Regions from separate parts of the Paraburkholderia sp. BGA-UO-ETr-F21 genome, predicted to be linked through region 3. Evidence: predicted binding sites of a transcription regulator. Region 3 holds the regulator's gene; each other region holds the start of a gene.

Region 1 (10,398 bases), on a different contig from region 3:
GAGCGTGGGGAGCACCGCGCGCGAAAAGCTCGGCGAACTGCGCGGGCTTCTGCGGCTGGGCATCTCGCACGGCTCGTTCCAGAAACAGGAAGCGCAACAGATCATGGAATTCCTGCGTTTGCTCAAGCCGGAGATTTTCGTCGAAGAGCCGTACGACGTGTTCTCGCGCATGGCGGCGTGGCTGCGCAACTTCTTCGTGCCGCCGCGTCCGGCCCCTCAGCAGCAACAACGGCAGTCGCGCTGAAGATCGAGGCCTTCAGACGGCAGGCGCCGCGCACGTAACGGCGGCGCCTGCCGCATTCTCAATCCCACATCTTCCTGAGTTTCGCCGCGATCTCGATCTTCGCCTGCGCGGCGGCGGCCAGCCCGGTCGCCGTGGGCGCGCTCGGGACCGCCACCCGCGGCCACGCGTAGGCGTCGAACAGCGGCATGAGATGCGCGGGAATAAAGCGCGTACGCGACGCCCACACGTGACGATCACCCATATGCGTCTGGTTGTGCACGTAAAAGCGCTGCGGCACGATGATATGCAGATCCTCTTTCGCGCGCGTCATCGCCACGTAGAGCAGGCGGCGCTCCTCGTCGATTTCCTCCTCGCTGCCAGTGCCGAGGTCGGACGGAATGCAGCCGTCCACACCGTTCAGCACGAACACGTTGCGCCACTCCTGCCCCTTCGCGGAATGAATCGTGGAGAGGATCAGGTAGTCTTCGTCGAGCAACGGCACGCCGGATTCGTCGCTGGTGGCATCGGGCGGATCGAGCGTCAGCTCGGTCAGAAAGCGTTCACGCGACGCATACGTGCCCGCGATGCTCTCCATCTGCAACACGTCCGCATGACGGATCGCGGCGTCCTCGTGGTTGCGCTCGAGATGCGGCTCGTACCACCGGCGCACCATCTCGAACTCGGCGGGCCACGGCGTCTGGCGGCCGTACACGCTCGACATCAGCTTGACGAACGGATGCCAGTCTTCCTGCGCGCGAGCCGGCGCGGCGAAGGCCGCCAATGCGCCACCGGCGGTGTCGGCGGGATTGCCGCTGCCCGCGCGCGCGACGATCTCGTCGAGCACCTTCGCAGCCGTGGCCGGGCCAACGCCCGGCAGCAGCTGCACGACGCGAAAGCCGGCTACGCGGTCGCGCGGATTTTCCGCCCAGCGCAGCACGGCGAGCACGTCTTTCACGTGCACTGAATCGAGAAACTTCAAGCCGCCGAATTTCACGAATGGGATGTTGCGCCGGGTCAGTTCGATCTCCATCGCGGCGCTGTGATGCGCTGCGCGAAACAGCACCGCCTGTGATTTGAGCTTCATGCCTTGCTCGCGCGCTTCGAGCACCTGTTCGACGATGTAGCGCGCCTGATCGGCCTCGTCGGCGACGCTCACGAGGCGCGGGCGCTGCGCCGACGCCTTGTCGGTCCAGAGATTTTTCGTATAGCGCTCGCTGGCCAGTTCGATCACCGCGTTCGACGCCGCCAGAATCGGCGCGGTCGACCGGTAATTGCGCTCGAGCGTGACCTGTTTGGCCGGCGGGTCGAAATGCGCGGGGAAATCGAGAATGTTGCGCACGGTCGCACCGCGAAACGAATAGATAGACTGGGCGTCGTCGCCGACCACGGTCAGGCCGCGGCCGTCCGGCTTCAATGCGAGCAGGATCGACGCCTGCAGACGGTTGGTGTCCTGATATTCGTCCACCAGCACGTGATCGAAGCGCGCCGACAGGTCGGCGGCGATCGCCGGCTCGGCCGCCATGTGCGACCAGTAAAGCAGCAGGTCGTCGTAGTCCAGCACGCTCTGCTTCTGTTTGGCCTCGACATAAGCCGCGAACAGCCTGCGCAGATCGGCTTCCCATTCACGGCACCAGGGGAACGCACTGTCGAGCACCTGGCCGAGCGACGCGCCGGTGTTCACAACGCGCGAGTAAATGGCAAAGCACGTGCCCTTGGCCGGGAAACGCCGCTCTTTCGCCGACAAACCGAGCTCGTGGCGCACGAGATTCATCAGGTCGGCGGAATCTTCGCGGTCGTTGATCGTAAAGGCCGGCGCGAGGCCGATCAGGTCCGCGTACTCGCGCAACAGCCGCGCGCCCACGCTATGGAACGTGCCGGACCATGTCAGCCCTTGCGCGAGCGCGGCTCGCGTGCCGAGCGCCGCGCCGGCGATGCGCGTGACGCGCCGGGTCATTTCGAGCGCGGCGCGACGGGAAAACGTTAGCAGCAGGATGCGGCGCGGATCGGCGCCGTTCACCACCAGATTGGCGACCCGGTGCGCGAGGGTGTTGGTCTTGCCGGAACCGGCACCCGCGATCACCAGCAATGCGCCGGGCGGCGCGGCAGGCGTGTCGGCGCCGTATTCGACGGCTTCGCGCTGCGCGTCGTTGAGCTTTGCCAGCCAGGCGGCGGTATCGAACGACGGGGATTCGGCGACGGAGAGCACGATCGGTTTGGACGTTAGGTGGATTCAGTACGGCGACGCATACTGTATATCCATACAACCCTCGTCGACAAGCGACCCTTTTTTCGACCGCGCCCCGGGCGGCCGGCATCCCGCCGCATGACAATTGCGCGCAGGAAAAAAATGGCCCGTGGCGTGGAAGCGCACGGGCCATTTCTTTGAAAGCGCAACGCGGAGACGTTCACACGTCGTCGCGAGGCCAGCTATCAAGCCGGGCTACTGCGTCTTCGCGTCCTTCACATTGGCGTCGGCCTTGGCCTTATCGGCGTCGGCCTGAGCGTCGGTTTTCTTCTTGTCCGCCTTGGCTTGCGCGACGGACGCTTTCTTATCCGCCTTCGACTGCTCCTTGGCCGCCTTCTTGTCGGCATGGGTAACCGGCGCCGCAGCCGGATCGCTTGCCTGCGCGAAGGCAACCGACGACAGGCAACCCGCGATCAACGCGGCCGAAATTCTGGACTTCATGGACAGAGTGATATTCATGCGATACCTCCGTGAAACGAGATGCCTGGACCTTGCGATCCTTCAAACGCGATCGGTCGAGGCGGCGGCGCTGGCAACCTGTGCCGCCCCGCCACCGCCTTGACGCTCAGCCTCGGTCTTAGTGCTTGACGTCGGCGCCGTCCGCCTGAACGCCCGCCTGGCCCTGCATGTCCATCTTCATTTCATTGTTGGCGGCCTGTTTATCCGCCTTCTGATTGATCTTGGCGCCGCGCACCTCTTCCTTGTACTGCGCCTTGGCGGCCTTCTGCTGGTCCTTCAGCTCGGCCTTTGATGCCTTCTTCGACGCGCGATATTCAGCATTGGCCTTCGCATTGGCATCGCGCTTCTGCACCAGCGGGTCGGTCGAACCCGACGCCGTCAGGCGTGCCGGGGGCGGTGTGACCGGCTGCACGCCCTGCGCGGAGGGCGCAGCGGGCGCAACGCCGGCGCCTTGCATCTGGACTTGCGGCTGGCCGTTGACACCCTCGGCCGGTTGCGCAGTCTGCGCAACGGCTGCGGTAGCCGCAAACGCGGTCACGGCGGCGGTCAGGGCGGTATTGATCAGAAGCGTTCGAATTTGGGTCATGACTAATCCTCTCTAAAGTTGTTGTGACGCGGGCGACCTGTCCGGCATTGCGCATTCTCGAGCCGCTTTGCAAGCTTGCTCTGCGTGCCTCGCCCGGTCTGCTCGCTGCCAGATAAATCCAGCAGGCTTTACCACTGACCTGCACTTTACGAGTGAAGTTCGTGTCTTACGACCGGTGTTACGCAACGTTTCACTTTCTGACAATCGCATAACATCTGCTTGCAGATACTCACGCGAAGTCGGCGCACACCGCGAACTTCATCCAGGGCAAGCTTCTGGCTTATGATGCGAACCCCTTGCCTGAAGGCGCAAACGCCATGCCCAACCTAGATTTCACCCTCACCGGCGACTACGTCGAACTGCATAATCTGCTGAAGATAACGGGGCTCGCGGACAGCGGCGGCTCGGCAAAAATGATGGTGGCGGACGGTGCGGTCACCGTAGACGGCCGGGTCGAAACGCGTAAAACCTGCAAAATCCGCGCGGGCCAGGTCGTCTTGCTCGGCGACACGCGGATTGCGGTTCACGAAGCCTGACGCAACGCCCCGCCACTCTGCGGTTTCCGAAAACTCGGAGGAGGCGCGCGCACCAAAATCGTGCCTTCTCCATCGACAGCGCCGCGCCTAAGCAATAAGCTGTCAGTTTCGACAGACAAACAATCGGCTGACACTTCCGGCTGGCGGTTGCTTCGTGCGCTTATTTCGTGCGCTTGCTTTGTACGCTTGTTTCGTACGATTGCCTCGTGCGTTCACCAAGGCCCACCGAACCGCTGCCCTCGCCACCGCCCGCGCGACTACCGCGCCCGCCGTCGCGCTGTCGCCACTTCCGCTGCCAAGCGCTCCATGACTCAATCCGGCTTCACCCGGGTGGCCGCCCGGCCGCCGACCCTGACCCGCCACGCGGCGGACACTGCCCGCCTCGCCGCGCCGCTCGCCATTGCGCAGCTCTCGCAAATGGCCATGGGCGTGACCGACACGATCCTGCTCGGCTCGCTCGGCCCCGACGCGCTCGCGGCCGGCGGCCTCGGCGCAAACCTGTTTTTCGTGGTGGTCACGCTGCTGCAAGGCGTGCTGACCTCCGTCAGCGTGAGCGTGTCGCACGCGCGCGGCGCAGAGGACGAGGGCCGCGTGCCGCACATCTACTGGACCGGTTTCGCGCTGTCCGTGCTGCTGTCAGTGCCGGCGTTCTTCCTGCTCTCGTTCGCCACGCCGATCCTGCTCGCTTTCGGCGAACCCGCGCTGCTCGCGCACAACGTCGGTGAGTACGCAGCGGTGCTGCGCTGGGGGTCGCTCGGCAGCCTGATCGGCGTCGGCCTGATGCGCTCGTTCCTGCCGGCCATCGGCGCGGCCAAACGGCTGTTGTGGGTGTCGCTCGCGAGCGTCGGCGTGAACGGTTTTCTCAACTATGGGCTGATTCACGGCGCCTATGGTTTGCCGCAGCTCGGCTTTCTCGGATCGGCGGCCGCGACTTCCATCACCGTCTGGCTGAGCGCGCTCGTGCTGATGGCGCTGTTGCATTTGCGGCCGCGCTACCGGCACTTCGTCGTCGCCACCCGGCCGAACGTGCCGTTGATGGGCGAACTGTTCGGCATCGGCTGGCCGGTCGCGATCACCTACGGTGTCGAATCGACGCTCTTTCTCGCCACCGGCCTGATGGTCGGGCTGCTCGGCGAGTCGCAACTGGCTGCGCATCAGATCGCGCTGAACGTCGCCTCGGTGGCCTTCATGGTGCCGCTCGCGATCGGCCAGGCGGCCAACGTGCGAGTTGGCTTCTGGTCCGGCGCCGGCCAGCCGCTCGCCGCGCGCCATGCGGGGTTTGTCGCGCTGGCGCTCGGCGTCGCCTTCATGACGCTGTCGGGGCTCGTGCTGATCGCCGCGCCGCACTGGATCGTCGGCCTCTATCTGCATCTGGACGATCCGGCCAACGCGGCCACGGTCGCGCTCGCGAGTTCGCTGCTCGGCGTGGCGGCGATCTTCCAGATCGTCGACGGCATGCAGACGGTCGGTTCCGGCTGTCTGCGCGGCCTGAAAGACACTCGTGTACCCATGATCGCCGCCGCGTTCGGTTACTGGGTGATCGGTTTCCCAACCGGCTACACGCTGGCGTTTCACTTCGGTCTCGGCGCGCGCGGCTTGTGGTGGGGACTCGCCGCCGGTCTCGCGAGCGTCGCGCTGCTAATGACGCTGCGCTTTCACAAACTGAGCCTGCGGCGCGTGCCGGCCAATCCCGTTTGAACGATGCCCGACTGGTTGCACGCGCAACCACCGGCGCACGGGAAATTCGCCGCGAACGGTAAAATACCGTGTTCCGGCGCATGGACGCGCACCCGCGTCCATGCGCCGAAAACCCACTCGCGCGCCTCAAAAAGGCCCGCGCAGCCCGAAGGCTCATCACCCGCCATCACGGCTTGCCGCGCTCACGCGGCAGACTCCCGCCAGCGCGCCGCCAACGGCGGCGTGCCGCCCGACCGACCCTGCTTCTCGCGATAAAACATAATCAAGGAACACCTCTCATGCTTGCCCGCGTCACCCGTCTCTTCCCGCTCTGGGCCGTGCTCGTTTCGATTGCCGCGTACTGCTCGCCCGCCTCGTTCTCAGGCATCGCGCCGCACGTCACCACGCTGCTGACGATCATCATGCTGGCCATGGGCGTCACGCTCTCCGTGGCCGATTTCCAGCGTGTCTTCACGCGGCCCGCGCCGGTGATCGCCGGCATCGTGCTGCACTATCTCGTCATGCCGCTCGCCGCGTGGGTGATCGCCAAGGCGTTGCGCATGCCGCCGGACCTCACGGCCGGCATGGTGCTGGTGGGCAGCGTGGCGAGCGGCACCGCGTCGAACGTGATGATCTACCTCGCGCGCGGCGACGTTGCGTTGTCGGTGACGATCAGCGCGCTGTCGACCCTTGTCGGCGTATTCGCGACGCCGCTGCTCACGCGTCTCTACGTGGACGCCTCGATCGCCGTCGACGTACACGGCATGCTGATGAGCATCCTGCAAATCGTCGCGTTGCCGATCGTGGTCGGCCTGATCGTCAATCATCTGTTCGGCAAAATCGTGCGCAAGATCGAACCGGTTCTGCCGCTGATCTCGATGGTCGCGATCGTGCTGATCATCGGCGCGGTGGTGGGCGGCACGCAGAAGAGCATCGCGTCGGTCGGCCTCGTGGTGATGCTGGGCGTGGTGCTGCATAACGGCATCGGCCTGCTCGGCGGCTATTGGGGCGGGCGTCTGCTCGGCTTCGACGAAGCCGTGTGCCGCACGCTCGCCATCGAAGTGGGCATGCAGAACTCGGGCCTCGCCGCGACGCTCGGCAAGCTCTATTTCACGCCGATCGCGGCGTTGCCCGGCGCGCTGTTTTCGGTGTGGCACAACCTGTCGGGCTCGCTGCTCGCCGGATACTGGGCAGGACGTCCCGCGAAAGGCTCGACGCATATGGACGGTGAGCAGGTGTTGAACGCCGAACGCGGGTAACAGCGCGAGCGGCGCGCTTGCTTCGCGATCCCGGCGCGCGCCGGCATTGAATTTCGGGTTCTGCCGATACGTTCACGACGCATCCGTAGAACCCGCAACGCGAGCGGCGCATCGCGAGATGCATCGGCCGGACGGCGTATAAGATCAAAAAGCAGAACAACAACCAGAACGAAAACCCGCCCGCCTGATTCCCCTTAGAATGCATTTCTCGACAGCGTGAATAGCTCGCGCGCTGTCGCCATGAGAAGCCTGCAAACCAGGGGAGAAAGCGTGCCGTCGCATCCAGATAAAAGCAAAGCCGCACCGCAACGCCATTGCGCGTTCAGCACCCCCCAGCGCAAGAACGCCTGGGGCACCACGAGACATTTCTTCCTGCTGTGCTGCGCAACGGCACTATTGACCGCCTGCGCCACCAAGCCGCCGGCCACCGAGTTCGACCGTCACGTCACGCACGCCCTGCCTGTCACGGAAACCACGCCGCTTCGCACGGCACTCGCGCCGCTCGAAGCCGCGCATCCGGATCAATCCGGTTTCCGGGTCCTTCCGAACGGCACCGACGCCTTGCAGATGCGCATTGCGCTCGCGCGCGCCGCGACCCGGACCCTCGACATGCAGTACTACATCGCGAACGAGGACACCACCGGCAAGCTGCTGCTCGGCGCCGCGCTCCTTGCGGCCGATCACGGCGTGCGGGTGCGCATGCTGGTCGACGATCTCAACTTCAAGGACATCGACCGCGTGATGGCGGGCTTGAACTCGCACGAGAACATCGAAATACGCGTCTTCAATCCGTTCGGCAGCGCGCAGCAAGGGATGTTCGAACGCACCACGAACGTGTTCACGCAAATCGGCCATTTCACGCGCCGCATGCATAACAAGGCGATGATCGCGGACAACCAGCTGGCGATCGTGGGCGGCCGCAATCTTGGCGACGAGTATTTCAGCGCGAGCGAAACATTGCAATTCCGCGACCTCGACGTGCTCGCCGCCGGCCCGATTACCGCCGACGTCTCCGCGAGTTTCGACGACTACTGGAACAGCAGCATCTCCTATCCGTTGCGCGTGCTGAACAAGCAGAAGTTCGACGCGAAGGAATTGGACCAGACACGCGACGAGTTGCGCCAGCACTGGCGCACCAACGCCGATCCGTACAACGCGAAGCCGCTGAACGCCACCCCGCTCGCCTCGCAGATCGCCAAGGATCAACTCGGCCTGACCTGGGCGCGGGCGGAGTTCAAGGCGGACCTGCCGGAGAAGATCGTCCATCCGTCGCCGGACTATGTGAGCCCGCCGATGCAACGGCTCGGCGAATTGATGCGCGACGCGCAGAAAGACTTTCTCGTCATTTCGCCTTACTTCGTGCCGCACGAAGCCGGCGTGAAGACGGCCGGCGAACTGACGCATCGCGGCGTACGCATTGCCGTGCTGACCAATTCGCTCGCCGCCACCGACGCTGTCGCCGTGCAGGCCGGCTACAGTCCGTTTCGCGTACCGCTGCTGCAACAGGGCGTCGAGTTATACGAATTCAAGCCGCAGCAGAACACGCCGCGCGTGGGCTTCGCAGGCTCGCGTTCGCGCGCCAGCCTGCATGCCAAAACGTATGTGATCGATCGCAAGATTCTGGTGATCGGCTCGATGAACCTCGACCCGCGTTCGGCCAATCTGAACACCGAACTGGCGCTGGTGATCCACAGCCCGCCGCTCGCCGACCAGGTCGCGCAAATCTTCGAACGCGCCACGAGCCCGGAGGAAAGCTATCGCGTCACGCTCGCCGACGACGCGCAACTCGCGTATCTGCGTTCGATCGGCGCGCCGCTCTCCCCGCTTGTGTGGACCGACGTCGAAGACGGCACGCGCCGCACCTACATTTTCGATCCCCAGGCCGGTTTATACCGGAATGCGCTAACAGGTCTATTCTCCCTATTGCCCGTCAACGCAGAACTTTGAAGCGGAGTTGAACATGACTGAAGACGTACGATTGGAGCGCGACACGTTCGGCGAAATCGCCGTGCCGAACGCTCGTCTATGGGGCGCGCAAACTCAGCGCTCGCTGCAGAATTTCCGCATCTCGACCGAGAAGCAATCGCCCGAACTCATCACCGCGCTGGCCGTCATCAAGCGCGCCGCCGCCGAAGTCAACCTCGGCCTCGGCGTGCTCGACGAGAGCAAGGCAAAGGCGATCATGCAGGCCGCGGACGAGATCATCGACGGCAAGCACCCGGAGGAATTTCCGCTCGCCGTGTGGCAGACCGGTTCCGGCACGCAGACCAACATGAACCTCAATGAGGTGATAGCGAACCGTGCAAGCGAGCTGCTCGGCGGTGAGCGCGGCGAAGCGCGCAAGGTGCATCCGAACGACGACGTGAATCGCGGCCAGTCGTCCAACGACGTGTTTCCAACCGCCATGCACGTGGCCGCGGCCTATGCGATCGTCAAGCATCTGCTGCCGGCGCTGAAGACGCTGCGTGACACGCTCGACGGCAAGGCGAAAGCGTTCGTGGGCATTGTAAAGATCGGCCGCACGCATTTGCAGGACGCCACGCCGCTTACACTCGGTCAGGAGTTTTCGGGTTACGTCGCGCAACTCGAACACGGCATTCGTCACGTCGAATCGGCGCTGCCGCATCTGTACGAGCTCGCGCAAGGCGGCACGGCGGTCGGCACGGGTTTGAACGCGCATCCGCAGTTCGCCGACAAGGTGGCCGCGGCAATCGGCAAGCTAACCGGCTTGCCGTTCGTCTCGGCGCCGAACAAATTCGAAGTGATGGCCGCGGCCGACGCGCTGGTGTTCGCGCATGGCGCGTTGAAAACGGTGGCGGCGAGCCTGAACAAGATCGCCAACGACGTGCGCTGGCTGGCAAGCGGCCCGCGTTGCGGCCTCGGCGAACTGTCGATTCCGGAGAACGAGCCGGGCAGCTCGATCATGCCGGGCAAGGTCAATCCGACCCAATCCGAAGCATTGACGATGCTGTGCTCGCAGGTGTTCGGCAACGACGTCGCGGTGAATATCGGCGGCGCGAGCGGCAACTTCGAATTGAACGTGTTCCGGCCGATGATCGCGCACAACGTGCTGCAATCGGTGCGCCTCCTTGCCGACGGCGCGCACAGCTTCAACGACAACTGCGCGGTCGGCATCGAGCCGAATCACGAGCGCATCGATACCCTGCTCAATGAATCGCTGATGCTGGTGACGGCGCTCAATCCGCACATCGGCTACGACAAGGCCGCGAAGATCGCCAAGAAGGCGCACAAGGAAGGCACCACGCTGAAGGCGTCGGCGCTCGCGCTCGGCTTCGTCACCGAACAGCAGTTCGACGAATGGGTGCGGCCGGAAGACATGGTCGGGCATTCGTCGGCGTGATCGGCCGCGCCGCTGCGCCTGGGGCCGCCGGATCGAGTGACCCGGCCGGCGT
Region 2 (10,398 bases), on a different contig from region 3:
GGAGCACCTGTTGCAGAGGGGCGCCAATCCGAACGCACAGGATGGGAACGGCGACACACCCTTGCATCGCAACGCGGTCGAACCGATGGCGCCTGCGGCATCGGCAGCGATCCTGTTGGGAAACGGGGCGGACCCGTCGATCCGCAACACGGCGGACGAGCTTCCCGAAACCCTGGCTCAAAGCGCAGCGGACGAATCCCCGGAGTTCCGCAACAACAAGCTTGAAGCGGTGGCAATCCTCCGCACCGCTCGGGAGACGACCGCGCTCCGCGAGGCGTTGCACGAGGTGAAGCAGGAGGCTGAACCCGAGCAGGCGCCGGTACGTCGCCCCCGCCAACGGATGTAATCCCTCACGCGCAGCGTCCCAGGCGTCAGCAACGTGCCCTCGCCTCCGGCGGGGGTTTTTGCTTTTGGCAGCGTCGTCGGTTGACGTGGTCGGTGCGTCTTGTATCGTGGGGTGAGAAGCACCTAGCGATCAAAGGAGGAGACCATGCTCCACTTCAAGGACAACGGGATGTGGTTCGTCTACGATGGGAAAATCGGATTACGCGTCCTGATGGAAATCGAGGTCGCGATCCTGGACGACCTTGTCCGGGCAGGGCTGGGAAAGGATCATCCGGACGTCGTGTCGAACTCACTGAAGTTCTCCCGGTTGATGACGAGGTTCGCCGATGAAAGGGGCAACGTGACGGTGCTTCATCCGGACGAGCCAACGCATACGATCCCCATTCATGCGTTCGACGTTTGACACGGGCGCTGCATCCCGTAGCCTGGCGTGATGAACAACGGAGGCACATCATGCACTACATCATCGCCGGCTGGATGCTCGTGATTTCGCTACCGATCCTGGTCATCGCCGCTGTGCGGATCGACCAATACCTCAACCTATCTGCCCCACTTTACGGCGCCTGTTGACGCCTTGATCGCCCCACCGCGTTCATGTGCACCAGCCTACCGTTGGAGGACACTTCGATGAGCACATCCAGCAAAAATCGACCTGCAAACGCCCGGGAACGCCAATCCTGGGGCGTGTTTCACTGCCATTCCCGACGTGGACGTCGCCCGTCTGGCGGGATTGACATGGTGCGAAAAAAGTGCGAACAGTCGATGCCAGAAGGCTTGACATGGGGCAATACTTTGCGACCATTAAAAGAGACCTGCGGACCGAGGAGCCCCCCTACTACGGCCGACAAGGAGGAAATCATGAGCACGATGAACGCACAACGGCAGGGCGGCCGTGGAAACTTTACGCCCGAAAAAATCAACATGAACATCGATTCCACGATCCTGGAAGAACTTGCCCGAGCAGGTATGGGAGATGATCCGGCGACCGTTGTCGCTAATGCCCTTCGGTTCTCTCGGCTCGTGATGGGCTTCAAAGACCAAAACGGAAATGTTTATGTCCAGAATAAGCAGCACAGCGTCGGTAAAGACGACGATATGGTTGTTGTTCACGCGTTTGAAGCCGCCTAGTCGCGGACGTCGAATCATCATCTAAAAAGAATCTCGATGGGAACGTGTACATCCAGCGCCCCGATGGCTCAACCGCTCACCGCACCACCGGCAAATCCCCCCAATCCGTCGTGTAGCAGGGCGTCTTCGCGTTCTGGCTCATGTGCCACGCCTGGCGGCCTTCCACGTTCCCCACGCGCAACGTGTTCCGCCCAAAACGGTCGTTCACGGCATCGAGCGCCGCCATCAACCGGTCCCGCCGGTCCGACGCCGGGGCGAACAGGTCGCCCTGCTCGACGCCTTGCGCCTGCAACTCCACGAGCATCACGCCGGCTTTCGCATACTTGAAGCCCGGCTTGTAGATCCGCTTCAACCCGTACACGGCTGCGGCGACCAGCCGAAGCGTGTCCGACGTGGGCACGGTCAGCGGCACGGTGAGCCCGGCCGAATACTGCTTGTCTTTCACGCGGAACGAACTGGTTTGAATGAACACCTGAATCTGACCGGCTTTCAGGTTTTGCTTGCGCATCCGGCCGGCGGCGGTACTGGCGAAATCCTGCACGGCGATCGCGAGGTCGTCGAACGCCATCACCGGCGATCCGAACGACCGGGAGCAGACGATCTGCTTTTGCGGCTGGCTTTCGCACTCGAGCGGGTAGCAGACGATCCCGTTCAACTCGCGCACCGTGCGTTCGAGCACCACGGACACGGTCGACCGGATGAACGTCGGGTCCGCACGCTTCAACGCGAGGGCGGTGTCGATCCCATCGGCGGTGAGGCGGTCGCGCAGGCGACGGCCGACGCCCCACACCTCGCCCACCTGGATCTGCGCGAGCAAGGCGTCCACCTCGGGCTCGGGCAGCGCGGTCAGGTCGCACACGCCCGCCCAGTTGTGCCCACCGACGTTCTTCTTCGCGATGTGATTCGAAAGTTTCGCGAGCGTCTTCGTCGGACCGATTCCACAGCAGGTGGGGATGCCGATCCACGCGAGGATGCGCTGACGGATCGTGCGACCGTAGGCGGTCAGGTCCGGCACGGCCAACGCCATGTTCGACAGATCGAGGAAGCACTCGTCGATCGAGTAGACCTCGGAACGAGGTGCAAAAGAACCTGCGATCGCCATCATGCGCGACGACATGTCGGCGTAGAGCGCGTAGTTCGAGGAGAGGGCAACGAGCCCATGGCTTTCCGCGAGGTGGCGAACCTGGAACCACGGTTGCCCCATCTTCACGTTGAGGTCCTTCGCCTCCTGCGAGCGGGCGACGGCGCACCCGTCGTTGTTCGACAGGACGACCACGGGCTTGCCGACGAGATCCGGTCGGAAGACCCGCTCGCACGACACATACATATTGTTCCCGTCCACGATGGCGAAGACCTGCTGCGCGCTCATGATCCGCCCCGAACCTTCGTGGCCAGGACCTGCCTCAGATTCCAGGTGACCACGCCCCACACCGTCATTTCCTGGCCGTCGGAAAACACGATCGTCGGAAAATCAGGGTTCGCCGGGACGAGCTTCACCACACCGGCGCGACGGTAGAGCCGTTTCACCGTGAACTCGTTGTCCACGCACGCCACCACCACCTGGCCGTGCTTGGGCTCGATCGAACGATCGACCACGAGCTTGTCCCCGTCCACGATGCCCGCGTTCTTCATGCTGTCGCCGGAGACGTGAAACAGGAACGTGGAGAGCGGATTGAGGATCAGAACCTCGTTCAGGTCCACCCGGTTTTGCGTATGGTCTTGCGCGGGGCTGGGGAAGCCGGCGGGCACGCGGCTCAGGGCTTCGACGATGAAAAGCGCCGCGGGCTCCTCGGAGAGCGGAATGGGGACGGATGGGAAAGCGGGGTGGTTCATGGATGGCAGACTACTGTTCGGATATACAGTAGTCAGTCTAGCAGGCGTTCCCGTGGACGACCAAGGCAGGATTGCGAGAGCCAAGCCCAGCGGGCTTCCCCGGGCAGGGAAACCACGCTTCCCACGGCAACGGGCGTCAGCGAGTGCCCGGGCGCTTGCGCCCCAAAAGGTTTGGGGGCTGGTTCCGGGGTTGGGATTTGGGCATCGCCCGTTTCCTGGGGATCCCCATCACGATGCGAGAACCCAGACGCCCGAAGCAAAAACCCCAGCCGGAGGCGAGGGCACCCGCTTCGCACCGTTTCCTTGGGGCGATCAGATCTCCACCGTTTCCGGCTTGGTCGATCCCACCTCCGCCTCGCGGACGGCGCCCGTCGGTTCAGCACCACCCGTCGGCACCTGACGCAGCAGTTTCGCGGTGAACTGGCGATACGGCCGGGTGCTTTTACGCGGTGCACCGTAGCGATGGATCGCGCGCCACGTCGTGTCCGACGACAGGATCGCGACGACGCGGTCGAGGTCCGCCGGATCGCGAGGCTGCACGACGTATCCGCCAACAAACAGGAAGCGACCGTCCGGCGCGATCTCGCGCGGCGTCACCACGATCGGCTTCATCGCCTCGCAAACAAGGCCCGGCACGAGGATCACCGGGGTATCGAGATCGAAGGTGTACATCCCCGCACGGCGTCCAAACGCGTACCACGCCTCCACGTCCTTCGTCCCGCGGGCGTCCAGCGCATCGCGACGCCCGTTCAGCCAACCGCGCGCGGCAGCACCGAGGCGTTCCTCAGGAACCAACCGCCATGCGGCGTCGTACGGGCAGACCATGCGCTGGCTGAACGCTGGCGTGTCCAGCATGGCGCGGCTCTTCAGCCGGTTGAGCTTCAGAAACCGCGGTGTCAGGGCGAGCGGCAGGAGCACGTCCTTTCCGGTGACCGGATCGACCGCCCGAACACGCTCGCCCACGACCTGGCCACCGTCCACGCGATACGTCCAGTCCGCGCTGGTGTTCACGCCGCTATGGACGATCGCCAGATCGTTCAGCGTTTCACCGACGTCATTGTCCAGCAGACCGTCGAGGTCGCGGTCCGCGCCGAAATACCACCCGTCGGGTTGCAGCGGACCATTGTCGTCACGGAACACGACGTTCCAGGGCGAGCCCTCCTCCGGCAAGTTCTCGCGATGAAGCATGGGCGTGACCGCGGTTTCGGGACCCGTGACCACGATCGAGGCGAACGTGGCGGCGGCTTTCCCGAACACCTGACGCATCCCGAAATCCACGAGCGCGCGGACGCGCGAACGCAGGTGCGCGCGCAGCGGAGCACCCGACTTCGTGCGCAACCACGTGTTGGGCACCAGCAGGACCGCGCGATCGCTCTGGCGGGTGGCGCGATCCATGAAGGCAAAATACAGATCAAACAGACCCGTCGAGCACGACGACGGGAAAGCGGTGCGCAGGCGCTCGCGGTAGTCCGGGTCGAGGCTCGTCGTGCGGACATACGGCGGATTGGTAATGGTGACGTTGAAGCGCTCCCCGGCGAACCCGTCGAACAGCGAGTCCCCGACGCGCAAGTTCGCGCGCAGGTCGGACACGACCCCGTGCTCGGCGAAGTACGACGTCCACAGGCGGGCGCAATCATCGATGGAGCGGGCGCAGACGTCCTGCGCGAACAGGCATTTTTCAGCCCAGCGGGCGGTCTGCTCGTACGTCCAACCGCGCTCATGCACCCAGTGTTCGACGATCGCCCACAGGAAGACCCCGCGACCAACGGACGGTTCGAAGACCCGGTCCGTCGGTTCGAGGCGGGCCATGCGCACCATCGAGCGGGCGAGGGCGCTCCCGGTGTAGACGACCCCACCGCTGCGGCGCTCCTCCTCGCTGATCCCGCTTTCCGCATGAAGATCGTTCAGGCGCTCGAACACGGATGGTTGCGGCTTGGCCAGCGTCCCGGCATAGCCGGCGACCAGTTCATCCTGCGCGATCGACGGATTTCCCGCGGTGCGATGCTTCACGGCCTCCCACGCACCGTCCGACTCAAGACGCTCAAAACGCTCGCGCACGAGCTTCTTCTCGAAGCGGTCGGTGGCACGCACGAAGTAGTGCGAGCCCGTCGGGACGCGACCGAACATGTCCTTGACCGCGCCGGCGGCGGACCCCACGCGCTGGACGGCGAAGTCCGCGCTCAGCCGCTCGACGTCGGAGAGCAGGACGAAATCCGGGTGCGTGCGCACCACCGGCACCGGTTCGCTGGCATGGACCGCGCCGCGCTCCCACACCATCCACACGCACGGCACGTCGTAAGCGTTTCCGTCGAACACGAACGAGTCCGCGGGCAGCACCTCCTGATGGACGAGGCGGAACGTGCGACCGAGGCGGCGCTGGATCGACGCCTTCTCGAAGGACCGGGGCACGACGAAGGCAATGACCGACGTCCCGGGGAACGACGCGGCGCGGTTGAAGAACTTCACGGCGAGCGAGGCGCAACGCCCGAACGGCGGGTTGCCCACGAACGCCATCGGCGCGTCCGGATCCTCGGGCGCCCATTCGAAGAAGTCCGCCTGCTCGACACCGGGGCAATGCGGATCGAGGTCCAGACCGACGGACCCGGCGGGGAACTGCTGGAAGAACGCACCGGCGCCGGCGGACGGCTCGACGAACGTCAGCCCCTTGGCCTTGCGGCCGAGGTTTTTCAGAAGGGTCTTGTAGAGCGCTTGGGCGATGGCGGGGGCGGTGTAGAACTGGTCCAGCGTGCGGGCGGTGGTGGTCATGGTGTCCGGTCTCGGAAATGGCACGGACACCCATTTCATGGCACATCGCTCCCCTGGTGCGGACCCGAACTTTTGGGGACGGCGAAATCCAGGACAACCCGCGGTGGCGCTCCGCGGCTAAAATCGGGCGGACAACGACAGCGCAGGGGCGAGACGGATGACGACGACGAAGAGCAGCAAGGCGGGAACGGCGGAACCGGCGGCGAAAGCGCCGGGTGAAAAGGCACCCAAGAAACCGCACGGCAACGCGAAGCGGGCCTGGAAGGTCACCCGCGTCAAGGCGTGGGCGAGGTGGTGCAGGCTCGAAGCCGAAGATCTGATCAACGGGACGAGCCGCCTGGTGCTCCCCGCGGGCACGTCGATGAACCACCTGCGGGATTACCTGCTCAGGCGGTTGAAGAACCCGCTGATCAACGACGACCCGGTCGACGACGAGGTGCTGACACGGAGCCTTCCGGCAAAGGGCGATCAGCAGGCAGCGCCCGCGGGCGAGCGGCGGCACGTCACGTTGAACGCCATGAACGGCTTGTTGGAAAGCCAGTCCGGAACCGCCTGGCACAAGTACGAGCGGGGCAGCGTGGGCGAACTGGACGGGCTAACGGTCCGGAAGATCGACGGCTGGATCCCCGGTGCGAAGGCGTTCTACGAGGTGGGACCGCACGGCGTTCCCATCTGGGCGTTGATGGGCGGTGTGCTCACCGTGGACGACGTGTGGCTCCCGCTCTTGCACTACCGTGAAGGTGGCAGCGAGTCGCACCGGCGCACGGCCGATGCCCTGGAACTCGACGTCTTGCCCGTGGGCAATGCTGCGGATCCTGACGGACGCCCGGCGGTTCCCCGCGCGGTGGCGGACAAGCCGGTCAAGGACCGCACGCCCGAGGACTGGCGGATCATCGACCAGGCGATGACGGAAAGCTTGCGCGTGGGCGCTCGGCTGCTGTCCGGGTACACCCCCGAGCAGTTCCGGCGGGCGATCGAGGTTGGGTACGACCTGCGCGGCCCGGAGGAAGACGGTTTCATGATCGGGGACGTGCTGCTCCTGGCCATCGCGGCGCTGATCCATTCCGGAGCGCACAGCACGGACGACCATACCTGGAATCACCCCGAAACGGGCTGGCTCGAGGACGACGTGTTCACCGCCTTACGGGCTCGCCGGCCGTTGTTCGACGCGTACGGCGCGGCGTTCTTCTTCAAAGACGAGATCGGCGCCTGGCTCGACGCGATGCAGGCGGCGTACCTCGTGCGCAACGGCTACACGGGAGCACCGAGCGCGGCGGACATCGACGCCAAGCGTGCGGCGTACGCCCGGCTGGTCGAAGAGCAAGCGGAGGCCGAGGCGGCGACGCAACCCTCCGAGGACTTGCGCACGCAGGCGTTGAAAAACCGGCGCAAGCCGTCGGTGGTTCGGCTGGGCTGACGCACCGAGCGTCAACAGCGACACCCAACCCGTCACCGCCGCACAACCCAACCGCTGGGGTCGCGTTCGCTCCCGGGCACCGACCCCGCCGCCTGCGGCATGAAGGGGGGCTACTCCGAAGGACACGGCGCGCAGCGGGTCGCCCAGCGGCGTCAGCCGCCCAAGGGTTTGGGGTCTTTCCCTTCCGGCACCGCCCCATCCCCGCCAGGTGAGGCTCCCGCCTTCGCCCTGAGGTCTACGTTTCAGGACCTTGTCCTGGATTTCCCCTCCTCGAAAAATCCGAATCCACGCCCCGGTGCCCCCCAGCGTGATCATCCGTCCTGTCCCAACGACATCCCCACGGAGATCACCATGCAGACCACTCATGTGCCCACCGCCGAACGTTCGATCGACCCGACCGGCTCGCTCGTGAACGTTCTCCCCATCGCTCATCGCGCCGGCGCACTGCTCGACAACACCGAACCGGTGTACGTCCCGTTCCACGCGTTCAGCGCCTGCTGCGACCGTGCGGACGCACGCTCCAACCGCAACCCGGAGAAGGGCGACGGGCTCTGGTGCGACCTCGTGCGTCACCAGGTGCAGATTCCCGCCTGAACGTCGCTTGTCCCGGATTTCGGGTCCTCGAAAAATCCAGATCCGCAGCAGACCCTTCACCCGATCGACACTGATTCAACACCAAGCCAGCACCCAAGGAGAACACCATGAAGGCACCCACAACCAAGCAAGCCATCATCGATGCCGTGAAAAAAATGAACCTGAACCGGCGTGAGGAAGACGCCGTTCTCGTGTTCCTGAACGCAGGTCCCGAAACGGTGTCTGCGGCGTTTTCCGCCCTCAAATGTTACGACGGGCTCGACGATGAAGGCCACGACCCGGACGAATGCGAAATCGCCGGATCGTATGGCATCACGGACGAGCAGTTTGAGGCCGCAGCGACGTGCGCGAACAGCCCCACGGCGCTCCATGCTTTGAACTTCGCGCTCGCGCAACTGCAAAAACTGGAAGCCAACCACCAACCCATGTGATCCCGCGTTTCACCGCAAACGGCAGTAACCACATCAATCAATAAGGAGTGCATACCATGAAGTCTACCCATGACCGTTTGATCGACGACATCGTTGAGTTGGAAGAGAAGCGTGTCCGCGGCGAGGACACCCTCTCGTTGATGATCCCGTGGGCGACCAAGTATCCGATCGACCCGCTCGAGGCGAACCTGAGCGTGACGGGATCCAAGCAGATCGTGGACAACGTCCCCCCGTACGACATCGCGTGGATGTGCATCCCGGCGGAGAAGCGTCTGATGGCGCTCAAAGCGTTTCGCTCGGGCAAGGACTCGTTCCTGAATCACCTGAGTGCCAAGGACACGCGGGCAACTGTGATGCTGATGCTGGTGGCGTTGTTCGTCGCGTCCAACCCCGACATGGACCCCATGGAGGGTTTCCTCGACGTCACCGAGGTCGTAATGGACCAGAAGCCGGTGGCACGTAAGCAGATCGCCCACGCGATCGGCGACCGGATGCTGAAGGACGGCATGGTGCGTCTGCACCACGAAGCCGCGATCGACAACATCCAGCAGATGACGCTTTGGGGCGAGGTCGGCGTGCGCTTCTCGCTGATCCAGATCGCACTGCTCGCAATGATGGTCCACATGGGTCCGGAGAAGGGTCCGCGTTGCGACGAGGTGCGCGAACTCATGACGCGCTTGACCGAGATCCACGGTGACCGTGCGCGGCACCAACTCTCCCCGCAGGTGATGAATCCGCTCATCTGGACCGCTAACTTGGAAGCCTCCAACGCAGTGCACATGGCGTAAGGACCACCCACCAAGGGAGACCTGTCCCGGATTTCGGGTCTTCGAAAAATCCAGATCCGCAACGCCCCACCGATCCACCCGAAACTGGCTTCACATCAACCGAGACCACGACCATGCAAAACCTCAAACTCGCCCACGGCAAGCTCACCCTCGCCCGTGTTACCCCGGTTATCCGCGCGGTCTTCGCTCCCTTCGGGGTGCGGGAGGACGGCACCCTGCTCGCGGACCGCAACCTTTTCCCCATGTGGCTCGACCTGCTCGTTCCGCTGCGCGCCCTGCTCGACGAGATGGGCATCGATCGTCCGGCCGACGACCACGCAACGCTGCTCATCAACCTGCTGGCGGAGCACGTCGGCGGGTTGCCCTACCGGGCGGACGACGAGCGTCTGGACGGCGAGACGTACGACCTGCGCGAAGCGTTCGACCTCGCGGTCGCGCTGGACGACGGTCATGGCTTGCTGGACGCTACGCGCATCGGCGTGGTGCACGACGACGCGTCCCCGGACGTCTGGACGAACACCGTGTCACGTCGGGTGGACGCCCATCAGGTCGGCTCGGTGTTGCAAAGCGAAGCGGAGGCGTTGCACGACGCTCTTCGTCGTCACGACCACCGCCAAGCCGCACGCTGCATCGAGGCGGCGTTGCAGCGGAGCCTGCTGGCCATCCGCGATCCCAAGGCACGCCAGAAGGTGGCGGCGCTGGTCCAGATCAACGACACGTAAGACCTGAGCAACCGGCCAGCGCGATTCACACACCGTCCAGGTGCAAAGCACCCTAACGAAACGGAACGAAAAGGCTTGTCCCGGATCCGCTGGCCTCACGAAATCCAGATCCGCAGCAGATCGCTCCGCCGACCGACACTGTTTTCACCGCAACCAAAACCCAAGGAGAAATCCCATGAACGTCCAGTGCTCCACCGCAGAACTTCCGGCCCTGCTCCCGATGCTGGCAGGTCTCAAAACCTCGTTCCACCTCACCGTGACCGACGGACAGCAGGAGAAGGCGGTGGTGTTTCCGGCGCCGGCGTCGATCGTGACCCCGGCGACCACGGTTGTGGAGGCAGACCCCGCGGCGGACGTTCAGCCGGCACCGGCGG
Region 3 (10,398 bases):
GTGCGTGCCCTCGAAATCATGGCGAACTTCGAAGTCGCGCAAGCGCCGGGCAGCGAAGCCAAGGCAGCTTGATTGCGCATCATGCAGTAACACGGACCGCCGTGATGGTTGCATTGTCAACGTCATGGCGGTCGCAGGTGGGGCGCCCGGTTCGTCGTGCGATAGGCACGGCGGAACGGGCAAATCGTGCCGCTCTGGGCTGAGAGCGGCAAGTGGGGTCCGCAGCGGCACCCGGCGACGCCGGGGAAGCCTTGGTCGGTCAGACGTCGTCGTCGGGTGTCCGGCTGTCGGATTTCATGCTTTACCGATGCTTATGCTTTTTCGGCCAAACTCTCGCAGCGGGTGCATCATGCGCGCCGCCTGCCAGCACCTCTCTTTGCCGGCCCCTCGCGCGCGCCCGCAAGTCCGCTTGCATTTGCTTGCAACTCCGCCCTTCCGGCTCGACCTTTTTTGACACATCGCTCCGCGCTTTTCTCCTACACTCGATAAGTCTGGTTGCGGGCGGTTCAGCGTTCAAGTGCGGCTTGCCGATCATGGCAACGCGTGTCCTCTGCTTCATTCGCCCGATTCCCAACCAGTTTTCAACCCGTGAGCGGAATGTGCTTGCGCCAGTAACCTATCTGCAAAGGATTCAGAATGAGCATCTTCGGTGACATCGTACATAAGCTCTTCGGCAAAGCGAAACCGGACCAGCCTGCCCCCGCGGTTGAGCCGACACCGGATCCGGCAGCGGCGCAAGCTGCCGCACCGGCGGCTGCACCGGCGCCCGCGCCGCTCGCCGACGTCGACGTTGCTGTCGTGATGGACCAGTTCGTGAGTGAGAGCGGTCAAACGTTGAACTGGCGCACGTCGATCGTCGACACGCTGAAAGCGCTCGGCGTGGACAGCAGCCTCGAACATCGCAAGGAACTCGCAAAAGAGCTGAAGTTCACCGGCGACACGAACGATTCCGCAAGCATGAACATCTGGCTGCATAAACAGGTCATGCTGGCGCTGGCGGCGAACGGCGGGAAGTTGCCTCCGGATCTGGCGGACTGACGGTCTGGCGGCGTCGCCTATGGTCGGCTAAAGCAAAAAACTTGAACTGAAACGACAACGCGGCGCTCGGGTCGATGACCTGGGCGCCGCGTCGTCATTCAAGCGTCATATGCGGGACACGGTTCTGACTTTGAACCGGACCGCCCGCGCACAATCAATACTTGTCGAAAGTCTTCTGCAGCGCCACGGGTCCCGTGCCGCCCGCGGCCAGCGCCAGCATCAGCAGCACGCGCGCCTTGTACGGATTCAGCGAACCCGCGCTGACGAAACCGAGCGCGTCGTCGGCGGCCGCGCCGTTGCGCATCACATGCCCCGAGCCGACACGCGAGGCACGCACCACCGCCACGCCTTGCGAAGCGGCATCGGCCAGCGCCTGTTGCACCGAGGTATGAATCGAGCCGTTGCCGGTGCCCGCCACGACGATACCGCGCACGCCGGCGGCAACCAGCGCATCCACGGCAATCCGCGTCACGCCCGCATAGCTCACGACGATCTCCACATGCGGCCACTTCGAGCCGATCACGAATTCGGTCGCGAGCGTATGCGGACGCACCACGCCGCGCTGGAATTCGACGCGGCCGTCCTGCACCCAGCCCAGTGCGCCGATTTCAGGCGAATGAAATGCATCGACCGCGTAGGTGCTCGTCTTCACCACGTCGCGGGCGCTGTGAATCTTGTTGTTGAAGGCCACCAGCACGCCCTGCCCGCGCGACGCCGTGTGCGCCGCGACCGTCACGGCGTTCAGCAGATTCAGCGGACCGTCGGCGGACAGTGCCGAGGCCGGGCGCATGGCCGCCGTCAGCACGACCGGCTTGTCCGACTTGACGGTCAGATGCAGCAGATAAGCGGTTTCTTCGAGCGTGTCGGTGCCGTGCGTGATCACCACACCGTCGATGTCGCTGTCGGCGAGCAGCGTGTTGATGCGCTGCGCGAGCGTGGTCCACAGCGGCATCGCCATGTCCTTGCTGTCGACGCTGGCGATCTGCTCGGGCGCGATGCGCGCCACCGTGGACAAGGCCGGCACCACGGCCAGCAATTGCTCGACACCGACCACACCGGCCTGATAGCCGGACGTATTGGTGGCGTCCGCAGCCGCGCCGGCGATCGTGCCGCCGGTCGCGAGCACGGCGATGCGCGGCAACGGCGGCGTGGCGCCTTCGTCTGAAGGCGTAGCGGAGGAAGAAGTCGAAGTGTTCATGGCGGCGATTGTAAGCGATGCGCCGCGCGCCGCCATGCATGGATAAACAAATGGCGCTTCACCGCCCCTGCGCATCCATCAAACCGCTTCTCGCAATTGCGCGGCGATCTCCGCTTCGTTCAACTGCGGCGCGAACATCTCGATCAACCGGTAGGCATACGCGCGCAGGAACGCGCCCTTGCGCAAACCGACCCGCGTCGTGCTCGCTTCGAACAGATGTTGCGTGTCGAGCGCGACCAGTTCCGTGTCGCGCTTCGGATCGTAGGCCATTGCCGCGACCACGCCGATACCCATGCCGAGTTCGACATAGGTCTTGATCACGTCGGCGTCGATTGCGGTCAGCACGACGTCGGGCAGCGCCCCCGCTTTCGCGAATGCCTGGTCGATATGCGAGCGGCCCGTGAAGTCCTGGTCGTACGTGACGATCGGGAATTCGGCGATCTCGTCGAGCGTCAGATTCTGCCGGCCCACCAGCGGATGGTCCTTCGGCACGACCACGACGTGATGCCACGAATAGCACGGGAACGTGACGATATCCGGGAAGCGGTCGAGCGCTTCGGTGGAGATGCCGATGTCCGCTTCACCGTTGATGATCATCTGCGCGATCTGTTGCGGGCTGCCCTGGCGCAACGCCAGATGCACCTTCGGGAACACCTCGGTGAATTGACGGATCACCTTCGGCAACGCATAACGCGCCTGCGTGTGGGTGGTCGCCACGACCAGGTGGCCGCTATCCTGATCGGCATACTGGCGCGCGACGCGGCGCAGATTCTCGGCGTCGAGCAGCATCCGCTCGATCAGCTGATGCACCGCCTTGCCCGGCTCGGTGAGGCCCGTCAGACGCTTGCCGCGTCGGATGAAAATGTCGACGCCGAGTTCGTCTTCCAGATCCTTGATCTGTTTCGATACACCTGACTGCGAGGTGTACAGCACGTTCGCCACCTCGGTCAGGTTCATGTTCTGACGCACGGCTTCGCGCACGAAGCGCAATTGCTGGAAATTCATCTGTATGTCTCCGGTTCGTCCAGAGTTGAGTTATTTGAGTTTGATTGAAACACCGAGTCGTGTTGCCGCGCGGCCGACTGCACCGCGCTGACTGCCCTCATTGCGCCGGGAATACGCGCAAGGCACGCGGCACCGCGGTCACGCCATCGCCGATAGAGAGTTGCAGATCGCGCCACGCTTCCCGATCGAGCTCGGCTTCGAGCAGGTTGCCCTCGCGGCCCGCGAGTTCCACGCGCACCGAGCCGCCCAAGGTCACCACGCGCCGCACGTCGACCACAATGCCTTCGCGGTGGCCCGATGCCTGCGGATACAACTGCAAATCGTGCGGACGCACATAAGCGAACGCAGGACCGCTGAAATCGGCCTTGATCGACACCGGCAGCGCCGCGCCGTCGACCACGAAACCGCTCGCGTCGACCTTGCCGTGCAGACGGTTCGCGGCGCCTAGAAACTCGTAGACGAACGAGGTCTGCGGATGGTCATACACGTCCTGCGGACTGCCCACCTGCTCCACGTGCCCGCGATTGAGCACGACGATACGGTCGGCCACTTCGAGCGCTTCTTCCTGATCGTGCGTGACGAAAATCGTCGAGATATGCAGATCGTCGTGCAGGCGCCGCAGCCAGCTACGCAGCTCCTTGCGCACCTTCGCATCCAGCGCGCCGAACGGTTCGTCGAGCAGCAGCACTTTCGGTTCGACCGCCAACGCGCGCGCGAGCGCGATACGCTGCCGCTGGCCGCCCGACAATTCCGACGGATAGCGTTGCGCGAGCCAGTCGAGTTGCACGAGCTTCAGCAGTTCATGCACCTTCTCGCGGATCACCGCTTCCGAGGGACGTTCCTTGCGCGGCTTCACGCGCAAGCCGAACGCCACGTTCTCGAACACCGTCATATGACGGAACAGCGCGTAATGCTGGAACACGAAGCCCACTTCCCGCTCGCGCGCGCCGACCGTGGCCACATCCTGGCCTTGCAGCACGACCTGGCCGCCGTCCGCGTATTCGAGCCCGGCAATCACGCGCAGCAAGGTGGTCTTGCCACAACCCGACGGCCCGAGCAGCGCGACCAGCTCACCCGGCGGAAAGTCGAGTGTGACGTTATCGAGCGCGACGAAATCGCCGAAGCGCTTCTGCAGGTTACGAACGGTGATACCCATTACAGCTCTCCTTGCTTGAGCGGGTGTTGCTGCGATGCATGCGTTGTGTGGGTTGCGGATGTCCCGGGTGTTGCACTCCCCGCCGGCGTGACGGGACCGGCATACGCGGGCACATCCCGCGCGGCCGACAGTTCCGCCGACATATGGCGTTCCGCGAGCAGCTTCAGGCCGAGCGTCACGAGCGCGAGCAGCGCCAGCACCGACGCCACGGCGAACGCCGCCGAGAAGTTGTATTCGTTGTAGAGAATTTCGACGTGCAGCGGCATCGTGTCGGTCTGACCGCGAATATGGCCCGACACCACCGACACGGCGCCGAACTCGCCCATTGCCCGCGCGTTGCACAGAATCACGCCATACAGCAGGCCCCATTTGACGTTCGGCAGCGTGACGCGGCGGAAAGTCTGCCAGCCCGACGCGCCGAGCACGTGCGCGGCTTCTTCTTCGTCGTTGCCTTGTGCCTGCATCAACGGAATCAGTTCACGCGCGACGAACGGAAACGTGACGAAGATCGTCGCCATCACGATGCCCGGCACCGCGAAAATGATCTGGATGTTGTGGTCCTGCAGCCACGGGCCGAACCAGCCCTGCGCGCCGAACATCAGCACGTAGATCAAGCCCGAGATCACCGGTGAAACCGAGAACGGCAGATCGATCAGCGTGGTCAGGAGCGCCTTGCCGCGGAATTCGAACTTGGCGATACACCATGAAGCCGCGAGACCGAACACGAGGTTCAACGGCACGGCGATGGCAGCGGTGATCACGGTCAGCTTGATTGCCGACAGCGCGTCCGGGTCGGCGAGCGATTCCAGATAGAAACCAAGACCTTTGGCGAGCGCCTGATAAAAGACGGCGACGAGCGGCACCACCAGAAACAGCGCGAGGAACAGCAGCGCGATGCCGGTCAGAATCCAGCGCACGAGCGGTGGTTCGGTGACAGGGTCGGGACGGCGCGCGGCATTCAGTGGCGCGCGCGGCGCCACCGCAACGGCAGCGGCGTTGTTCGCAACACTCGCGGCGGATACGTCATTTACGGTTCGCCGGCTCATTGCACACCTCCGCCGATTGCCGCAACGCTCGCCACACTGGCGGCCGGCACCGGGCCCGCGCCGCCGCGGCCCGTGCGGCGCTGCAAATACCACTGCAAGGTGTTGATCAGCAGCAGCATCAGGAACGACACGACCAGCATCACCACCGCGATAGCCGTGGCCCCCGCGTAGTCGTATTGCTCGAGCTTCGTGATGATGAGAAGCGACGTGATTTCCGACTTCATCGGTACATTGCCGGCGATGAAAATCACCGAACCGTATTCGCCGAGCGCGCGCGCGAAAGCCAGCGCGAAGCCCGTCAACAGAGCCGGAAACACGGCCGGCAACACCACGCGGCGAAACGTCAGCCAGCGCGAAGCACCGAGGCACGCGGCCGCCTCTTCCTGTTCGCGTTCGAACTCTTCGAGCACCGGCTGCACCGTGCGCACGACGAACGGCAAACCGATGAACGTCAGCGCGACCAGCACACCGGCCGGCGTGAACGCGATTTTCAGGCCGAGCGGTTCGAGGAACTGCCCGATCCAGCCGTTGCCCGCATACACGGCCGCGAGCGAAATGCCGGCCACGGATGTGGGCAGCGCGAACGGTAGATCGACCACGGCGTCGACGAGGCGCTTGAACGGAAACGTGTAGCGCACCAGCACCCACGCCACCAGAAAGCCGAACACCGCGTTGATCAGCGCGCCGCCGAGCGCGGAGAAGAACGTCAGGCGATACGACGCGAGCACGCGCGGCGAACTCACCGCGCGCACGAACTGGCTCCAGTCGAGCGTCGCGGTCTTCAGAAAGGTCGCCGCAAGCGGAATCAGCACCACGAGGCTCAGATAAGCCACCGTGATGCCGAGTGTCAGGCCAAAACCGGGCAAGGCGCTCGGTTTTCGGAAGGTCAACGTCGTCATGCTCGTTACTCGTTCAGGTTGATGCTCGTGTTTCCGGCCGCCGGGCCCTGGCTGGCCAAAAGCGCGCCCCTGGGGGCGCGCTCCGGAGTGACGCGTTGCCGCATCGCTTTGCTGCCTATGCTGGTGAAGGCAACGGCTCGATAGTTATTGCGGTTGATAGATCGAATCGAACACGCCGCCGTCGGCAAAGTGCGTCTTCTGCGCGTTGGTCCAGCCGCCGAACGAATCGTCGACCGTGTACAGCTTCAGCTTCGGAAACTTGGCGGTCAGCTCGGCCGGCACCTTGTTCGATCGCGGACGGTAGAAGTTCTTTGCCGCGATTTCCTGGCCTTGCTCGCTATACAGGAAGTTCAGATACGCTTCGGCGAGCTTGCGCGTGCCGTGTTTGTCCACCACCTTGTCCACCACCGCAACCGGCGGCTCGGCCAGAATGCTGACCGACGGCACCACGATCTCGAACTTCTCCGGTCCGAACTCCTTCAGCGACAGGAAGGCTTCGTTTTCCCATGCGATCAGCACGTCGCCGATACCGCGTTGCACGAAGCTGGTGGTCGCGCCGCGCGCGCCCGAATCCAGCACGCCGGCGTTCTTGTAGAGCTTGCCGACGAATTCCCTGGCCTTCTGATCGTTGCCGCCCGGCTGATGCTCGGCGTATGCCCATGCCGCGAGATAGTTCCAGCGCGCCCCGCCCGAGGTCTTCGGATTCGGCGTGACGATCGACACACCCGGCTTGATCAGGTCGTCCCAATCCTTGATGTGCTTCGGGTTGCCCTTGCGCACCAGAAACACGATCGTCGACGTGTACGGCGACGCGTTGTCCGGCAAGCGCTTCTGCCAGCCCTTGTCCAGCAAACCCTTGTTGGCCAGCGCGTCGATGTCGTAAGCGAGCGCGAGCGTCACGACGTCGGCCTGCAGGCCGTCGAGCACCGAACGCGCCTGCGCGCCGGAGCCGCCGTGCGACTGCTTGAAGGTGATCGTCTCGCCGGTCTTCGCCTTCCATTCCTTGCCGAACGCCTGGTTGACGTCCTGATACAACTCGCGCGTCGGGTCATAGGACACGTTCAGCAGTGTCGTGTCGGCAGCATGCGCCTGCGCCATCACGCCGAGCGCGCTCGCCGCGCCCAATGCGAGCGCCGCGATGAGTTTCTTCGTTCTGCCTGCCAGCCCCGTACCTTGGTGATTCATGTCAACTTTCTCCGCGTTGTGCGCCGAAACAGCGTGTGGTGTCTTTTTGCGTCGCGGTCACGTGCACATGAACGGCAACTGGAGGCCAGTCTATCGAAGGGCTTTCATCATTAAAAATAATGTTTCTTCATTTTTTAATACGCAAAAGTGGTAATGACAGCTGGATAAGGCGTTGCGGCAGGTAAACGGGTGTTGGAGCGTCGCTTGACGACGCTCCAACACCACCCTTCGGCACGAACTTAAAGTAAAGCTTGAATTGCGCGGAATACTGTATAAAAATACAGTCACCTGTTCATACATACAGTGGCGCCATGACCAAACTCACCGCACGACAGCAGCAGGTTTTCGATCTGATCCGCAGGGCTATCGAACGCACCGGCTTTCCGCCCACCCGCGCGGAAATCGCCGCCGAACTGGGCTTCAGCTCGGCCAACTCGGCAGAAGAACATCTGCGGGCGCTCGCCCGCAAGGGCGTGATCGAACTCGCGGCCGGCGCGTCGCGCGGCATCCGCCTGCTGGCCGGCCCGGAAGATTCGCCGCACCAGTTCACGTTGCCGCACGCCAGCATCATGCAATTGTCGCTACCGCTGATCGGGCGGGTGGCCGCGGGTAGCCCGATCCTCGCGCAGGAACATATCTCCCAGCACTACGCTTGCGACCCGGCGCTGTTTTCGAGCAAGCCCGATTACCTGCTGAAGGTACGCGGGTTGTCCATGCGCGACGCGGGCATCTTCGACGGCGACCTGCTCGCGGTGCAAAAGAGAACGGAAGCCAAAGACGGCCAGATCATCATTGCCCGGCTTGGCGACGACGTCACGGTCAAGCGCCTGAAGCGCCGGCCGAACGGGCTCGAGTTGATCGCCGAGAACCCCGATTACGAAAACATCTTCGTTGAAACCGGCAGTGCGGAATTCGCGCTGGAAGGTATCGCCGTGGGGCTGATCCGCCCCGGCGAGTTCTGAACGGCCAGGTTCCAGGCGGCTTGTTTCCCCAGCACTTCGATCCAAGCCCCTTCTTGCCCGTTCGACAAAGTAGAAAGCCGCGCCAACGCCGCATTAGCGCTGCATTAACGCTGCATCGCCTGGAGAGTCTCATGGAACGTCTTGCCCGCCTGCTGCCTTTTCGCCAGTTCGGTCGTCTGCGCCATCTTCGCAAGCTGGTGCCCTGCTCATTGATCGAGGCGTCCACGGGCAGCACGCCGTCGCTGTTCGATTCGCCGGACAGCGTGTCGAGCCTGCCATCGTCGTTGCCGGCATTTGCCCGCGTGTCGCTGAACTCGGGTCTGAATACGGCCGAACCGGCCCGTCGCGCACCAGTGCGGGTCTATCACGGCCCGTCGCGCCTCATCATGGTCGGCACGGTGGACGCTGTGTGCCGCATGATCGACCGCTGCATTGCCGACGAGGCAAACGTCCACGGGGCGGTATTCGAGTCTTGATGGAAGGTATGGCGGGCGGCGATATCGCATCGCATGGGATCGTTTTCGTGTGGCCGCGGTCCACGTTAGATCACACCTGATGGAGAGTCCCGTTCGATGGCAGTTTCGAAACGCATTAAAGGCGGCGCCACCCGGCCGCTGATCGTCACGCTGATCGTGATTGTGCTAATCGCGGCGCTCGGGTTTGCGTACGCGTCACCGTATCTCGCGCTGAACAATCTCAAACGCGCCGCCGATGCGCGCGACACGCAAACGGTCAATCAATACGTCGACTTTCCCGCGTTGCGCGAGAGCCTGAAGCAGCAGGTCGCCGGGCTGCTCACGCGGCGGCTCGACGCGCACAGCAACGGCCATCCGCTGGCCGCCATTGGCGCGATGATCGGCGTCGCGCTGATTGGCCCGCTCGTAGATGCCTATGCCACCCCAGACGGCGTGGCGGCTTTACTGAACGGCATGCCGCCGCGCGGCGATCCGGGCGAACGGCCGCCCGCACCGCCTGCTGCGAACACGCCGGCGGATGGCGCCGCGGCCTCACCCGCACCGGCGGCGCCTGCCGTTGGAACTGCGGGCAACGGCAACACCAACGCCGCGCCTGCGCAGCCGCCGCAAACCACCGCGGGCTATCGCGGCCTCAACGAGTTCGTCGTCACCTACCAGCACGGCGCCGGCGACGCGCGTTACTCGGCGATCTTCCAGCGCGAGGGTGTCTTCACATGGAAGCTGGCCGCGGTCAACCTGAACGAGTGATCGCCTGGGGTCGTCGGGCCGAGGCGACCGGCCCGTTGAGCACGCTCGCGGTAGCCGGGCCGGCATCCAGACGCTAGACCCAGGCGCGATACGCAGCCGCTATCAGGCCGCCGCCTGCTGCTGCTCCTGAGCGGAAGAACACGCCACCAGAATGCTGCACGAGACGCGGTCGAGCAGCGGCGTATTACCCGCGCCCATCCACCACCGTGACAAACCGGTACGACAGCGGTGGCCGACCACAACCAGGTCGACGTGCAATTCATTGGCAAGGTTGGCGATCTCGTCGATCGGATGGCCGAACGCGAAATGCCCTTGTGCGCTCACGCCTCGCTCGGTAAGCCAGTCCACGCCTTCCTGAAGGATGTCGCGGGCGGTCTTTTCGAAGCTGCCGCAAGCCACGTCGGTCAGCAGGCCCGCGCTTTGCGCAATGCTCGAACGCATATCGACGACCGACAACAAGTGCGTTTCCGCTTTCAGATCCAACGCCAGATCGGCGCCGCAACGCAATGCTTTGCGGCCTTCGCGCGAGCCGTCGTAGCACAGCAGGATTTTCTGGTAGCTCGCCATGATTTTTCTCCCTTCGCGCGGGACGCGCGATCTGAATGAATCATGGTGCGCCGCAATTCAGGTTGCAAGGGATGGAAAACGCTAACTGTGCGGTAACGGCACACAAGCCACGCTCTAAA

The links. Region 3 encodes LexA, which represses DNA repair genes until DNA is damaged. Its sites were predicted from a motif close to ACTGTATNNNNATACAGT; they were not measured.
Region 1: AC57B1_RS35170 (ATP-dependent helicase) is a predicted target of LexA. The motif match lies at 2,471-2,488, and genes of this name have one in related genera.
Region 2: AC57B1_RS04110 (LexA family protein) is a predicted target of LexA. The motif match lies at 3,319-3,336, and genes of this name have one in related genera.

The regions. Positions count from the first base shown of each region.
Region 1 covers NZ_JCAQOY010000040.1:601,447-611,844, reverse strand. The annotation lists gene AC57B1_RS35175 (DUF4088 family protein) at 1-244, shown strand, start outside; gene AC57B1_RS35170 (ATP-dependent helicase) at 303-2,429, opposite strand; gene AC57B1_RS35165 (hypothetical protein) at 2,664-2,927, opposite strand; gene AC57B1_RS35160 (hypothetical protein) at 3,046-3,513, opposite strand; gene AC57B1_RS35155 (RNA-binding S4 domain-containing protein) at 3,831-4,049, shown strand; gene AC57B1_RS35150 (MATE family efflux transporter) at 4,356-5,747, shown strand; gene panS (ketopantoate/pantoate/pantothenate transporter PanS) at 6,026-6,985, shown strand; gene AC57B1_RS35140 (phospholipase D family protein) at 7,226-8,932, shown strand; gene fumC (class II fumarate hydratase) at 8,946-10,346, shown strand.
Region 2 covers NZ_JCAQOY010000005.1:547,277-557,674, reverse strand. The annotation lists gene AC57B1_RS04130 (ankyrin repeat domain-containing protein) at 1-346, shown strand, start outside; gene AC57B1_RS04125 (hypothetical protein) at 491-748, shown strand; gene AC57B1_RS04120 (hypothetical protein) at 1,204-1,473, shown strand; gene AC57B1_RS04115 (Y-family DNA polymerase) at 1,550-2,842, opposite strand; gene AC57B1_RS04110 (LexA family protein) at 2,839-3,306, opposite strand; gene AC57B1_RS04105 (Eco57I restriction-modification methylase domain-containing protein) at 3,619-6,072, opposite strand; gene AC57B1_RS04100 (hypothetical protein) at 6,230-7,489, shown strand; gene AC57B1_RS04095 (hypothetical protein) at 7,841-8,083, shown strand; gene AC57B1_RS04090 (hypothetical protein) at 8,191-8,514, shown strand; gene AC57B1_RS04085 (hypothetical protein) at 8,571-9,302, shown strand; gene AC57B1_RS04080 (hypothetical protein) at 9,416-10,024, shown strand; gene AC57B1_RS04075 (hypothetical protein) at 10,200-10,398, shown strand, end outside.
Region 3 covers NZ_JCAQOY010000029.1:351,978-362,375, reverse strand. The annotation lists gene AC57B1_RS18080 (2-hydroxy-3-oxopropionate reductase) at 1-72, shown strand, start outside; gene AC57B1_RS18075 (DUF3597 domain-containing protein) at 637-1,038, shown strand; gene AC57B1_RS18070 (asparaginase) at 1,193-2,236, opposite strand; gene AC57B1_RS18065 (CysB family HTH-type transcriptional regulator) at 2,315-3,241, opposite strand; gene AC57B1_RS18060 (sulfate/molybdate ABC transporter ATP-binding protein) at 3,339-4,397, opposite strand; gene cysW (sulfate ABC transporter permease subunit CysW) at 4,397-5,443, opposite strand; gene cysT (sulfate ABC transporter permease subunit CysT) at 5,440-6,342, opposite strand; gene AC57B1_RS18045 (sulfate ABC transporter substrate-binding protein) at 6,487-7,527, opposite strand; gene lexA (transcriptional repressor LexA) at 7,839-8,489, shown strand; gene AC57B1_RS18035 (hypothetical protein) at 8,621-8,965, shown strand; gene AC57B1_RS18030 (DUF2939 domain-containing protein) at 9,062-9,712, shown strand; gene AC57B1_RS18025 (universal stress protein) at 9,815-10,279, opposite strand.